Regions from separate parts of the Paenibacillus sp. FSL H7-0940 genome, predicted to be linked through region 3. Evidence: riboswitches for the same ligand, from Rfam matches in the RefSeq annotation. Region 3 holds a riboswitch; each other region holds the start of a gene.
What was found. A riboswitch is a leader RNA that binds a small molecule or an ion and turns the genes downstream of it on or off. The one in region 3 is predicted to bind S-adenosylmethionine.
Positions count from the first base shown of each region.

Region 1 (5,031 bases), 2.9 Mb from region 3:
ACATACTGGGATTGTCTATGATTATGTATTTCATAGTTATTGCCGCATTCGAAATCAGAGTTATGGCTGAAGTAACAGGGATGTATCTGCTCGAACGCACCCCCACCTGGGTGATTGTGATGGTCTTCATGTGGATCGGTGTATATATGATTTCAGGCGGGCTTGGCGTTATCGTACGCGTGTTTGAGATCATCCTTCCGATTACGATTATTATATTTGTGATTGAAATTTTGCTTAGTAATCAGCTATTCGAGATTGGCAATCTGAGACCCGTCCTCGGTGATGGGATTATGCCCGTTTTCCAAGGGTTGAAGCCTTCACTATTATCTTATACGGGCTATGAGGTGATGTTAATCATGACTGCCTATATGAAAAATCCGAAGAAGAGCAATAAAGCGATGACCTGGGGGATACTCATATCCACTATTATCTACTTGATCACGGTGGTGATGGTTATAGGCAGTTTATCGCTCGATGGCATCAAAACTCGAACCTGGCCAACGCTGGATTTGGTAAGAAGCTTCGAAATCCAGGGTCTGATATTCGAGCGTTTTGAATCCTTATTGCTGGTCATCTGGATTATGCAAATCTTTTCGACTACAGCAATTACACATTACTGCGCTTCGGTGGGTATTCGTGATTTGTTTCGTTCCAAAAAAATCAAAGGCATCATGTACGGCCTGCTGCCGTTCATTTATCTGACAGCAATGATACCCAAAACAGTGGATGATACCTTCGTACTAGGAGATATGCTAGGCAATGTGTCCGTATTTTTGTTTGGCATTTTACCTCTGGTACTACTGTTGTTAAGTCTGATTCGCAAAAAAGGAGGCAAGCATGCATGATTACATTCCGCATGTTGTTACGCTTAGCCACTGTATTATGCATTCTCTTAACGATATCCGGATGTTGGAGCAGTCGAGAGATAGAGGATCTAAGTGTCTACGTTGGTCTCGGGATCGATATCGGCAAAGAGACGGAATTTGAGGAGAACATCGCCAATCAGGGAGGAGGGTACTCCAAGCAGAACAATTTGACGGCCACGGTACAGATTGCTCCCGGTAATTCCAGCAGTCAAAAGAGCCAACAATCCGGTTCGCCTGCTTCTGGTAAAACGTCCTATTCCAATGAACAGCTTACCGGAGATTCCTTGCTGCAAATCTTTCGTCAGTTTGCACTGAGACGAGATCATCCGCTCATCGGACATCATCTGAAGGTTATCGTTGTGTCCAAGGATATCGCCAAAAAGTATGGTCTGGACCAGCTGCTGGATTTTGTCCTTCGGGATAACGATATTCGTCCTAACTGTCTGGTGTTGATTAGCCATCATCGCGCTGTTGATGTACTGACTTCAGATGATCCTTCCCGGATTCCAGCATTTTATCTTACAGGTATTACCGGTAATTCATACTTGTCCAATAAAATCCTGGACCCCGTTCTACTCTCCAAATTAGATGCACAAATGCAATCCGGTTCCAGCTTTTTGCTCCAGAATGTACTGAACTTCAATGGAGAGGACAAGTTCTCCGGTGCCAGTATCTTTGATGGGAAAACAACAAAATTCATCGGGGAACTCAGCCAAACGGATCTAGAAGGGCTATCTTGGCTCAGACCTAAAGAAAAAGGAGGTATCTTGAAGACATACAATAAAGAGGGGTTCACTGTTGTATATGAAATGAAGAAGAAAAAAACAACAATAATTCCAAAAGTGGTTGGCGATGATATTTCATTCCATGTGAAAACTGAATCCGAAGGCTGGTTGATGGAGGATTGGCGTGCTCCCGAGGAAGAGGAAAAAGGTGCGTATCTCAGTGAATTGGAAAAAGAATTTGCTGAACTTGCCAAACAACAGATTCGACAGTTGTTATACAAACTTCAGCATACCTATAAAGTAGATGTTGCGGATTTTCGGGATAGCTTGCGTATTAAAGAACCTAAAACATGGAAAAAAGTCAAAGACGATTGGGATAAAATTTTTAGCACCGTGCCGATCACCTATGAGGTAAAGACCACCATCACGAATCCGGGGTCTTCCACCGAATAGCGAGGTGTGCCATATATTATTTAATTGTTGACACATTCATGATAGATCGCTATATTAGTAAAAAATCATTTTCTTATCCAGAGAGGTGGAGGGACTGGCCCTTAGAAACCTCAGCAACAGATCTGAAGGATACTGTGCTAATTCCAGCGGGTGAAAGCCTGATAGATAGGAGCGTTTGTTTTTATTTGTCAGTAACGGCGCACTCTTTAGGCAGAGTGGGTCTTTTTTGTTTTTTCTGGATGAAGAAGTAGGGGAGCAGCAGGTATGGAGAACAACAACGACAAAGGGCATTTTCAGCGGAAAATGCAGGCACGGCATGTGGTCATGCTCTCTCTCGGAGGAGTCATTGGAACGGGATTATTCCTCAGCTCAGGTTACACGATTCAGCAGGCGGGACCACTGGGAACCATTCTGTCCTATCTGATTGGAGCCATCGTTGTATATCTGGTGATGCTCTGTCTTGGTGAACTGTCTGTTCATATGCCAGAGACGGGAGCATTTCATAGTTATGCAGCCAAATATATCGGACCGGCAACAGGTTACACGGTGGCTTGGTTATACTGGTTAACCTGGACTGTTGCGCTTGGCTCCGAATTCACAGCCGCCGGATTGCTTATGCAGCGCTGGTTCCCATCGGTAAACGTATGGATATGGAGCGCGGTTTTTGCACTGATGATCTTTCTGTTTAACGCTCTAACGGTGAAATTTTTTGCGGAATCCGAGTTCTGGTTCTCATCTGTAAAAGTAGTGACTATCGTAATCTTCATTATTATCGGTGGCGCAGCCATGTTTGGTATCATTCCCATGGCGGATTCTGAACCGGCTCCATTTCTATCGAATATTACCGCATCCGGGTGGTTCCCTCATGGGGCTACAGCGATATTGATGACCATGCTTGCTGTAAACTTTGCCTTCTCAGGCACCGAGTTAATCGGCATTGCCGCCGGTGAGACGGAGAACCCGGAAAAGACGATACCAAAGGCTATTCATACAACGCTGTGGCGTTTGGTTATTTTCTTCATCGGAACGATTATTATCTTGTCGGCCTTGCTGCCCATGTCGGATGCCAGTGTACTGGAAAGTCCGTTTGTAGCGGTAATGGAGCGGGTGGGTGTACCCTATGCAGCAGACATTATGAACTTTGTTATTCTGACGGCGATTCTCTCTGCTGCCAATTCAGGCCTGTATGCATCTTCACGTATGCTCTGGTCTCTGGCTGACAAAAGAACGATCTCTCCGTGGTTTGCCAAATTGACCAAAAGCGGAGTACCGCTGAATGCACTTCTGATTAGTATGGTGGGTGGTGCGCTGGCTTTGCTGTCCAGCATCATTGCGCCAGGTACCGTGTATATTACACTGGTTTCCATTTCAGGTCTGGCTGTCGTTGCAGTATGGATGAGTATCAGTGCCTCCCAATACATGTTCCGCAGACAATATATCCGGGAAGGACATGCGGTCAAAGATCTGGTCTACCGCACACCACTGTATCCGGTGGTACCAATTGTTTCATTTATATTATGCCTGGCTTCATGCATAGGTATTGCCTTTGACCCGACACAGCGAATTGCGCTGTATTGTGGGGTTCCGTTTATCGCAGTATGTTACGCTGCTTATTATCTGACAGAACGTGTGAATAAGAAAAGAGGACAAGTACATGACGCAAGCACAACAGACTAACCCCATAGAACAGATCCTTCGTGAACATCCGGTCATGATTCTGGATGGAGCGTTGGCTACGGAACTCGAACAGCATGGATGTGATCTCGATGATCCACTATGGTCTGCTCGTGTGTTGCTTGAGAATCCGGATGTTATTGTTCAGGTCCATGCAGATTATTTTCGAGCAGGAGCCGACTGTGCGATTACATCCAGTTATCAGGCGACGGTGGATGGTTTCCGTAAGAGAGGGATCGATGAACAGTCAGCACTGGAGCTGATCCGGAAGACGGTGGAACTGGCTGTACAGGCGAGAGATGACGTGTGGGCAGAAGTGCAGAGTAGTTTAGTAGGGAGAGAAAGCTCGACAGGTCAGCTTGTAGAAGCTCCTTCGGTACGTTCCGAGAACGTAGAGAATGAGGAGCATATAACAGATCGTACAGTAGATCGCGAAGGAGACAGTTTTCGTCCACGTCCAATTATTGCCGGGTCCGTTGGTCCGTACGGCGCCTATCTGGCGGATGGTTCAGAGTATGTGGGACATTACGGCGTGTCGGATGAGACGCTGGCCGCATTTCACCGTCCACGTATGGCGGCGCTGCTTGAAGCGGGTGCTGATATTCTGGCGTTTGAGACGATTCCTTCCCTGCAGGAAGCACAGGTGCTGGTTGATGTACTGAAGGAGTTCCCTCATGCGTATGCCTGGTTATCATTTTCTTTAAAAGACGGGACAAGCATCAGCGAGGGCACACCGCTTGAGGTATGTGCACAGACGTTTGGCTCCGAGCCGCAGATTGCGGCGATTGGCCTGAACTGTGCTCCGATGGAAGTGGTGACGGAAGCAGTGGGTATTCTCAGCAGTGCTAGCGACAAACCTGTTATTGTGTATCCGAACTCAGGTGAGACGTATGATGCAGTGACGAAGACGTGGAGCGGACAGGGTACCTGTGGCAGCATGAGTGATGCTTCGAAACAGTGGGTTGTTGCGGGCGCGCAAATTATTGGCGGCTGCTGCCGTACTACGCCACATCAGATTGGTGCACTTGCGAAGAAATGGCGGAATTAGTTCATATCATGATAACAAGCCCTTCCACATCCTATAGAGGTATGGAAGGGCTTGTTTTATTGTGTTAAGGCATTCTGATTACATTATTCGATAACCAGTATACGTGGCGATGCTTCCCGAATGATTCTCGAAGAGAACCACGAGCCAAGACTGGCTGCAATGATGCTTAGACAGGTGAACAGTACCATTCCACCCCAATGCAGGATCAGTGGAAGCTGTACGATACCATAACCGGAAAGGACCATTTCGAGTAGAAGAGGCAGCA
Region 1 is NZ_CP150280.1:6,637,311-6,642,341, forward strand. Features, by position in the region: gene MHB71_RS29095 (spore germination protein) at 1-845, shown strand, start outside; gene MHB71_RS29100 (Ger(x)C family spore germination protein) at 842-2,044, shown strand; SAM riboswitch class I at 2,115-2,216, shown strand; gene mmuP (S-methylmethionine permease) at 2,309-3,721, shown strand; gene mmuM (homocysteine S-methyltransferase) at 3,699-4,766, shown strand; gene MHB71_RS29115 (FtsX-like permease family protein) at 4,850-5,031, opposite strand, start outside.
Region 1: another riboswitch for S-adenosylmethionine. It lies ahead of mmuP (S-methylmethionine permease); the one in region 3 lies ahead of metA (homoserine O-succinyltransferase).

Region 2 (5,031 bases), 3.2 Mb from region 3:
TTACTTCCAAACCGGCTTTTGATGTAGCCATCCAATCCCCACGTTTGACGATTGCCGTATTCAAGGCAGACTGGTGTGGTGACTGCAAATACATCGATCCGTTTATGCCTGAGGTTGAAGAGAAATATGCACGTGAACTGACCTTGGTTGAGGTCGACGTGGATCAGGTTGGAACCGTTAGTGAAGAGCAGAATATTCTTGGCATTCCAAGCTTTGTGGCGTATACAGATGGCCGCGAACTCGTACGGTATGTGAACAAGCTGCGCAAGTCGAGAGAAGAGATTGAGCAGTTCCTGGATCGCGCAGTTGAGGTGTACAACACGATTCATAAATGATAATAAAAGTATGACAGGTTCATGTTGTAAAAGGGTATAATAAAAAGAACGCCATTTCTCTTGAAATAGGGAAATGGCGTTTGTGTGTTCGACACGTTCTATGTAAGAAACGTTTCTGTACATATCCCAAATGACCTGTGGGTCATTATTTCACCAGACGTTAACATTTTGTCACAAAGCGCGACGTCAATGAACATTTTATCCGGTATAATGAATTTAGTTGTGAAATAAGTGTCAAAGTACCGAAACAAGCGGAGAATATTCTTCGCCATCTTAAACCAACAGCGGGTGAGAAAAAATTGAAACACTTAACTTTGTTTAAATGGTTAACCGTATTAACCTGTCTTGTCATGTTTCTGGCCACTTTTGGTGGAGGCATCGTAACCAAAACGGAATCAGGCCTTGGCTGTGGAACAGAATGGCCTTTATGTAACGGAAAACTCGTTCCCGCACATACTGTGGCTTCACTCATTGAATATTCCCATCGCGCTGTAAGTGCACTGGCTGGACTGTTGTCCATTGCCTCGTTTGTTGCTTTTCTGCGGTTTGGCAAGTCACGCCGTGACCTGCAATTGTTTTCTTTCTTAACTCTGGTATTTGTTATCGTCCAGGGAATCATGGGGGCTTTTGCCGTTGTCTTCTCCCAATCTTCAGCAGTCATGGCACTGCATTTTGGTTTTGCACTGATTGCTTTTGCGAGTTCTCTAATGATGGCGCTGGGCATAAGGCAGGAGGCCAAAGATGGCGGATTGGAGCGCCTGAATAAATACCCTCGGGTTAGCAAAAAATTCAGGAATCTGGTCTGGTTCTCCACCATTTACACATATCTCGTGGTATACACAGGTGCATTTGTGAGTCACACGGATTCTGCCGGTGGATGTTCTGGATTTCCGCTTTGTAACGGTCAGATTATTCCTGAGCTTTCGGGTGGGGTAGCGGTTGCTTTTGCTCACCGTGCAGCAGCTGCGTCGCTCGTGATTGTTATCGCAATCCTGGGTCATTTCGCTTACCGTAATCATCCGGACAACAAGGAAATGCGTACTCTGGGTGTGGTATCCGTTGTTCTTATTCTGATGCAAGTAGTCATTGGTATTTTCATGATGGTGACAATGAACCGTCCGGAAGTATACATGTTCGTAGCTCTTGCTCATATGCTGGATATCGCCATATTGTTCGGAGTCTTAACGTATATGAGTTTCCTGGTGTACAAGCTACATCGCCCGGCTAATCGTTTTTAAATATGAAAGTCCACCATCCAGTGATGTACATCATTGGACAGGTGGACTTTGTTTGATGTCAGAGGGATCAGGGCAACCTATGGCAAGCAGCAATTACACGGAATGGATGATGTGTTACGTTTACGGTGATGAATTCTTGTTGATTTGGAAAAGAGGAGGTTAGATATGCTGCGAACGTTGTTGGGGGAAAAGCCACGTATAAACGAAGGTAAATTGAAGGCAGCGATGGACGCAATGGCGCATACGCTTGAGCTATTTCAACGACAAATGCATGTGGACCATGATCCCACGCATGACTATCGGAAACTGTATGTGTGGACTCAGGGACTCATCTCCTCACTGGATGAACTGGAGCAAAGCTGTTTCGCTGCTGCTCATTTTCGTAAAAAGGTCGTTGCAGGATCAACGGATGATATGACGCCGACTGAAAAAGCCGAGTATGCTCGGTATGTGTATTTCTACAAAGATGGCTTTATCCGCTGCTTTGCCATTCTGGATAAAGTCGGCACGGTATTAAATGAAATATTCCAGTTGAATACTTCAAATACCAAAGCGCATTTTTCTTATTTTACTGTGTTAAGGCAGTTCGACTATGCGAGGGAACATCATGATCTTGCGTTGCTATTAATACAGATCAAGGACTCTTATCGTGAACCGATGAGCAAGCTGCGCAAACGACGTAATATGGAAATTCACTACATGAACTCAGAAATGCACGATGACCTGTGGCAGTTACATCAGACCTTGCAAGGTAAAGTGAAATTGGAGGATCTGAATCAGCATGTGCAGGAAATGCGTCAGGGCGTCGATATGGTCTGTGAAACGTTAACAGCCTCTTATAGTTATATCAATAAAATATGGAAAAGAAATAATTCCCTTTGACAAATCGGAATACTTGGAATATACTGAGTTTCAATCGAATGTTACACGGATATAATTGATATTTCAAAAGTTACGTTCACATTATAAAGCATAAACTACATGAACTTATAAAATCCTACAACAACATATTTCTTATCGAGAGCGGCGGAGGGACAGGCCCGATGAAGCCCGGCAACCGATTTGTAACGACATGATACATGTATCATTCGTTATAGATGTTAGGTGCTAATTCCTACAAAATGGTGCAAGACACGATTTTGGCAGATGAGAAGGTATATTCTTTCACGTGAAGAGCCCTCTTTGTATCTGCAAAGGGCTCTTTTTTTGTACTTTAAGGGGAGTTTTCCTTTAGATCGGGTAAAGATACATGTAGGTGGTTGGAAAGGGGCAAGTGCGATTGATTGAATTAAAAGGTTTAACGAAAACGTACGGCAAAGGAACAAAATCTACAACAGCGTTATCCGAGCTGAATTTGAGCATCCAAAAGGGTGAAATCTACGGTGTGATTGGCCATTCCGGAGCTGGAAAAAGCACATTGATTCGCTGCATTAATTTGCTGGAACGGCCTACGGAGGGTGAGGTATGGGTCGACGGAATCAACCTGACTGAACTGAGCAAAACCGAATTGCAGCAACAGAGACGTAAGATCGGGATGATTTTTCAACACTTTAATCTGTTATCTTCGGCAACGGTATATGACAATGTAGCTTTTCCACTAAAGCTTGTGAATACACCCAAGGAAGCCATTGATCGCAAAGTGAAGGAAATGCTTGCACTGGTTGGTCTGGAGCACCACAGCAGCAAATATCCGGCTCAATTATCGGGCGGCCAGAAACAACGTGTAGGGATTGCGAGAGCACTTGCAAGTGATCCAAATGTACTTCTCTGTGATGAGGCTACTTCGGCACTTGATCCGCAGACGACAAATTCAATCCTGAAGTTATTACTCGACATTAATGAAAAGTACAACCTAACGATTGTGCTGATCACACATGAGATGCATGTCATTCAGAACATCTGTGACAAGGTGGCTGTCATTCATCAAGGTGGCATTGTGGAACAAGGACCTGTAACAGACGTGTTCCTGAAGCCGCAGCATGCGATTACGCGGGACTTCATGATGCGTGACCATGAAGCTGGACTTGCTCTGGAAGAGACCGCTCTGGCAAATGCAGGCGTTGAATTGCAGGCAGGTGCTGCTTCCAAACTTGTGAAGATATCCTTTCTGGGTAACAAAACATATGAAGCGATTTTGTCCAGAACGGTACGCAAGACAGGCGTGGATTTTGCCATCCTGCAGGGAACAATCTCTACGATTAAACAGGTTCCTTATGGGCAGCTGACCGTTCGGTTCGAGGGTGATTCAAATGCGATTGATCGGACGATATCAGAATTAACCGCTGAGGGACTTGATGTGGAGGTGCTTCGTTAGATGGATTTTTCAACAGTTCGCTGGGAAGAGGTTGGTAAAGCTTCCATAGAGACACTGCAAATTTTGGGTGTATCAGGCTTGTTTACCGTTATCTTAGGTTTACCGCTCGGAGTACTGCTGTTCATGACAGCCCGATCTGCTTCGATGAAGTCACGGGCAGTGTACACTATACTATCCCTGATTGTGAATATTTTGCGCTCAGTCCCATTTATCATATTGATTGTTGCTCTTATTCCATTCACTCGTATACTCGTCGGTACAGCTACGGGGGTGCTCGGCGTTATACCTCCTTTGGTGATTTCAGCAGCTCCTTATTTTGCTCGTTTGGTGGAGACGACGTTGCGAGAAGTTGATCGTGGTGTCATTGAAGCGGCACAGTCGATGGGTGCATCGACCGGACAGATTGTAAGACGGGTGTTACTGCCTGAGGCACTGCCTGGACTGCTTGCTGGTATAACGATCACCATTGTTACGCTCGTCTCCTATACGGCGATGGCGGGCATGGTTGGCGGTGGAGGTCTGGGAACACTGGCAATCAACTATGGATACTTCCGTTATCAAAATGAAATTATGATCATATCCGTAGTGTCGATGATCATTCTAGTGCAAATTCTCCAGATGGCTGGAGATCGCTTGGTTACATTTTTCACCAGGAAATAACACATAGATAACATGATGGTTATGCAATAATGCGGACACCACATGACAAAAATGATTAGAGAAGGGGTTTTACACATGAAAAAATGGTCTTTTGCTCTACTTAGTCTTATGTTGATTGCGGTTCTCGCAGCTTGTGGAAACAACAAGGACGCCGATAGCGGCGCAGACAATTCAGCAGGTGCACCACGCACGGTTGAATTGAAAGTTGGAGCTTCACCTACACCACATGCAGAGATTCTGGAAAGCATCAAGCCTGAACTGGAAGCACAAGGTATTCGTCTGCAAGTCGTTACGTTCAATGACTATGTACAACCCAATCAGCAGCTTGCTGATAAAAAATTGGATGCGAACTTTTTCCAGCACCAGCCTTATCTGGACACAGAGAACAAAGAACGTGGATTCAACCTCGTTTCTGTAACACCTGTTCATGTTGAACCTTTTGGTGGATACTCCAAAAAGATTAAGTCTTTGGATGAATTGGCAG
Region 2 is NZ_CP150280.1:6,932,501-6,937,531, forward strand. Features, by position in the region: gene MHB71_RS30500 (thioredoxin family protein) at 1-335, shown strand, start outside; gene MHB71_RS30505 (heme A synthase) at 635-1,573, shown strand; gene MHB71_RS30510 (Cthe_2314 family HEPN domain-containing protein) at 1,739-2,455, shown strand; SAM riboswitch class I at 2,585-2,726, shown strand; gene MHB71_RS30515 (methionine ABC transporter ATP-binding protein) at 2,853-3,887, shown strand; gene MHB71_RS30520 (methionine ABC transporter permease) at 3,888-4,547, shown strand; gene MHB71_RS30525 (MetQ/NlpA family ABC transporter substrate-binding protein) at 4,623-5,031, shown strand, end outside.
Region 2: another riboswitch for S-adenosylmethionine. It lies ahead of MHB71_RS30515 (methionine ABC transporter ATP-binding protein); the one in region 3 lies ahead of metA (homoserine O-succinyltransferase).

Region 3 (5,031 bases):
ACGGAATGGATGGAGATTACAAACGGGTTGGAACGTTCAACGACATTCCCGCTGGACTGGGTATACACGGCGCTGAAGGAAGAAGAGTATGAGAGTTGGTTATACAAGCAGAGAGAGCAGAAGTACAAGCAGGAACTTGATAAGTTCACCACGCGTAAGCAGGTGCTTGAAGGCATGAAGGAAGGGTATACGTTAGAGGAGATTGTTAATCGATCCGGATTATCCCGACGCGAGTTGGTTGAGCTGTTAGAGGCACTGGATCACGAAGGTTATGACACCGATTGTCTTCTTGATGTGGAGCTGGCAGTGATGCCAGAGAACGAACAAGAGGCCGTATGGAGTGCGTATGAGGAGCTGGGAGATACGTTCCTGAAGCCAGTATTACATAAGGTGTATGGAGGAGAGAAACCCGATGGAGGAAGTCTGGAGCAGGTCTATGAAAGACTGCGCATGATTCGAATCCGCTTCCGTCGGCACGCAGAGACAGAGAAGAATGTTGGTTAATGATCAGAAATGAAAAAAGACGAGGCGTTTCTCCCGGAGGAGCGCTTCGTCTTTCTTATTTCATACGAGTTCATACCCAGTCTTTCTTGCGGAAAATGAAGAACATGCTCAGGCCCAGGGTAACCATCAGGCCAATCACAACAAAATAACTGTATTTCCAGTTAAGCTCTGGCATATTCGTAAAGTTCATGCCGTATATACCGGTAATGACCGTCAGCGGCATGAAGACCGTGGTAATGGCGGTAAATACACGCATGATCTCATTCGCCCGGTTCGCAATACTGGATTGGTAGGCTTCTCGCAAGTTGCCCATCAGGTCGCGATATGTCTCAAAGGTTTCAGATATTTTTACGGCATTCTCATAGATGTCACTGAAATACTTTTGCAGTTGATCATCGATGAGACGCAGATCTTTTTTGTTGAGTGTATTAATGACCTCTTTCTGAGGTCCGAGCACTTTCTTCAGCCACAGAATCTCACTGCGCAGCCCGATAATTTCACTCAAATGTGACTTTTTGGTGTGCATCAGAATGTCTTCCTCAAGCTTCTCGATTCGTGCTTCAATTCGGTCACCTACGGTGAAATAATTATCAACAATCAAGTCAACCAGCAAATACAGCAGACGATCCGGTGTACTGATTTCCTGTTCCCACAGGATCGGTTTCAGTGTGCGCAATTCGCTGATCTTGTGCTTGGTAACACTAATAATGAAATGTCTGCCAAGGAATAAGTTGACCGCACGTAGAAATATCTCTTCATCATCAAAACGGATGCTATTAATCACAATAAAATAATGGTTCTCATAAATTTCAATCTTCGGACGTTGTTCTTCGTCACTAAGACAGTCTTCTACAGCCAGATCATGCATCAAGAACAGCGGCTGAAGTACCGCCAAATCGTCTACGTCTGCATCAATCCAGTAAAATCCTTCCGCTGGTGGAGTCAGCGCCTGCTGAATGTCGTCCACCGGAATAAATACACCGTTGTTTACCAACCGGATTTTCATCGTTAATCTACTCCTTCTGCACCCGCCAACTTGGCGGATATTATCATTATGGGCGCAAAAAGAACAAATCAGCCGGTCGGCAGCGGAGCCTGGAGATCAGGGCTGCGTTCACTATATAATCAAACGGAAGTCACGTCCCGCTGCCGGCATGCTGATGTCAGTTCTCTATGCAGTTTGTCGGAATTCGGCTGCCAGTCAGGCCTCGGGTCGCCATCCATTTAATATGTCACCTCTCACATAAGGGTTTATAACACCTTGTTTAGTATACCGCTGGTACAAGGTGCTTTCAAGCGCAAAAATGTGTCTATTTCGCGCCCTGAGGCAGTGTATGACAACGGATGATGAACGGTTCCGATCTGGGAAGCAGACATCGAACTGCATCTTGACGTGAGGGCATTAATGTAATAAAGTAGACGGTGAACCATATTTAATTACAATCTAATACAGCGAAATCTTATCAAGAGTAGGTGGAGGGACTGGCCCGATGAAACCCGGCAACCGGCGGTATACCGCACGGTGCTAATTCTTGCAGCGACTAAGTGTCAGGTGGCACTGTTGTAACTGAGAGATGAGAGAGGCGCATATCTATTTTACATATGACCTTTCTCGAAATCCGAGGAAGGTCTTTGTCATATGCCCCGACTTCTCAGCAGTGATTTTCGCTAAGGAACTTGAGGTTGTTTGTAACGTTGGATGAAAGAGCAATTCAATGTTTTTACAAGCTCAAGGCAGTCTATAACTGTATTGATGTGAAGACATCAAGCCAGGGGTGGCTGCATCTATCTATGCACAAGGAGGAGTTAGACTTACTATGCCAATCAAAATACCCGATACGCTACCAGCAAAAGAAGTACTTGAAGGAGAGAATATCTTCGTCATGGATGAAACTTCTGCATATCAGCAGGATATTCGTCCACTCCGTATCGCTATATTAAACCTGATGCCCACAAAGGAAACGACCGAAACACAATTGCTTCGTCTGGTGGGAAACACGCCTATTCAGGTGGATGTCGTTCTCGTACATCCCAAATCCCATACGTCGAAGAATACGTCTCAGGAGTATTTGGATCTGTTCTATAAAACCTTTGATGAGATTGAACACCGTCGTTTCGATGGAATGATCATTACGGGCGCCCCTGTGGAACAGATGGATTTCGAAGACGTGAACTATTGGAATGAAATCCAGGAGATCTTCGAATGGACTAAAACCAATGTGACTTCAACCCTCCACATATGTTGGGCTTCCCAGGCAGGTTTGTACCATCATTTTGACGTACCCAAGGTTGCACTTGATGAAAAGTGTTTTGGCGTTTTCCCACATACCATCAACAAACCACATGTTCCGTTGTTGCGTGGATTCGATGAAGTATTCAACGTTCCACATTCCCGTCATACGGAAGTGAGACGCGAAGATATTGAAAAGAATGAGAAATTAGAGATTTTGGCTGAATCTGAGGAAGCGGGGATCTTCCTGGTTGCTACCAGAGACGGCAAACAGATTTTTGCCACAGGACATGCCGAGTATGACCCGTTCTCATTAAAGTGGGAGTATGACCGGGATACAGCTAAAGGGTTGGATATCGCATTGCCTAGACATTATTATCCGAATGACGATCCTTCCCGTGTGCCACCAGCTACTTGGCGCGCTCATGCCAACTTATTATTCTCTAACTGGCTCAATTACTATGTGTATCAAGAAACACCTTACGATATTGGCCCGCAAATCTAATCGAGATTACAGGAGGATGCAGCAATGGAAGACAACAACAAGTTGAAAATCGAAAGCCGCTTAGCACAAATTGGGTCCATCAATGAACCGGTTACAGGCGCCATTAACTTTCCGATCTATCAATCCACTGCGTTTCGCCACCCGAAGCTTGGACAAAGCACGGGGTTTGATTATATTCGTACGACCAACCCAACTCGCAAAGTGTTGGAAGAGGCGGCCGCAGCGCTGGAGTCCGGTGATGCAGGATTTGCCTGTAGCTCAGGTATGGCCGCGCTACAAACCATCTTTGCCATGTTCGGTCAAGGGGATCATCTGATTGTATCGCTGGATCTATACGGCGGAACCTATCGTCTGCTTGAACGCATCTTGTCCCGTTTCGGTGTAACCGCAAGTTATGTGGATACAAATGACATTGCAGCACTGGAAAATGTTCGTCAGCCGAATACCAAAGCTGTATTTATTGAGACACCAACCAATCCGTTGATGATGATCACAGATGTGGAAGCTGTCGCTTCCTGGGCGAAAAGTTACAACCTGTTGACCATTGTTGACAACACGTTGCTGACTCCATTTTTCCAACGTCCGATTGAACTGGGTGCCGATATCATCATTCATAGCGCTACCAAATATCTGGGTGGACATAATGATGTGCTCGCCGGACTAATTATTACCAAGGGTGAGGCATTATCTGCTGAGATGGCGTTCCTGCATAATTCCATTGGAGCGGTATTATCTCCAAGTGACTCCTACCAGTTGATGAAAGGTATGAAAACGCTGGCTCTTCGCATGGAGCGTCATGAGCACAATGCACTTACTATTGCCAAATACTTGCTTGAGCACCCAGCGGTGGTTGAAGTGTATCATCCAGGTCTATCCGATCACCCGGGGTATGAGATACAGAACAAACAATCCACGGGTAATACAGGTATCTTCTCTTTCAAAGTGAAGGATGCACGTTATGTTGAACCGTTGCTGCGTCATATCCAACTCATTGCTTTTGCCGAAAGTCTCGGCGGAGTTGAATCACTCATGACTTATCCCGCAGTACAGACTCATGCGGATATTCCGCTTGAAATTCGTGAAGCCGTAGGTGTGGATGACCGTTTGCTCCGGTTCTCCGTAGGCATTGAACATGCAGATGATCTGATTGCAGATCTCGGCAATGCTCTGACAGTTGCACAACAGGAAGTGGAAGGAGGCGTGCACTCATGAGTGAGTCCAACAACAAGCCCAAATCCGAGTTAAAATTTGATACCAAATTGCTCCATTTTGGAGATGAGATTGACAAAACGACTGGAGCGTCCAGTGTACCGATCTACCAAGCATCAACATTCCATCATTTTGATATCTTCAATCCGCCTCAACATGATTACAGTCGTTCGGGTAATCCGACACGTCAGGCTTTGGAAGATTACATCACACTGCTGGAGGGCGGTGCACGAGGATTCGCCTATTCATCGGGAATGGCCGCGATATCCAGCGTGTTCATGATGTTCTCCGCAGGGGATCACATGATTGTAACGGAAGATGTATATGGAGGTACGTATCGTTTGCTTACTTCCATATTGAGCCGTATGCAGATCGAGACGACCTTTGTAGACATGACCAATATAGATGAAGTAAAAGCGGCGCTCAAGCCGAACACCAAGGCAGTTTATATGGAAACACCGTCCAACCCGACACTGCGAATCACGGATATCGCTGCTGTGACTGACTGGTCGAAGGAACATGACCTGATCACGATTCTGGATAACACTTTTATGACACCTTACTATCAGCGTCCAATTGAGCT
Region 3 is NZ_CP150280.1:3,699,218-3,704,248, reverse strand. Features, by position in the region: gene MHB71_RS16220 (HRDC domain-containing protein) at 1-504, shown strand, start outside; gene corA (magnesium/cobalt transporter CorA) at 575-1,510, opposite strand; SAM riboswitch class I at 1,962-2,085, shown strand; gene metA (homoserine O-succinyltransferase) at 2,322-3,239, shown strand; gene MHB71_RS16205 (PLP-dependent transferase) at 3,264-4,451, shown strand; gene MHB71_RS16200 (aminotransferase class I/II-fold pyridoxal phosphate-dependent enzyme) at 4,448-5,031, shown strand, end outside.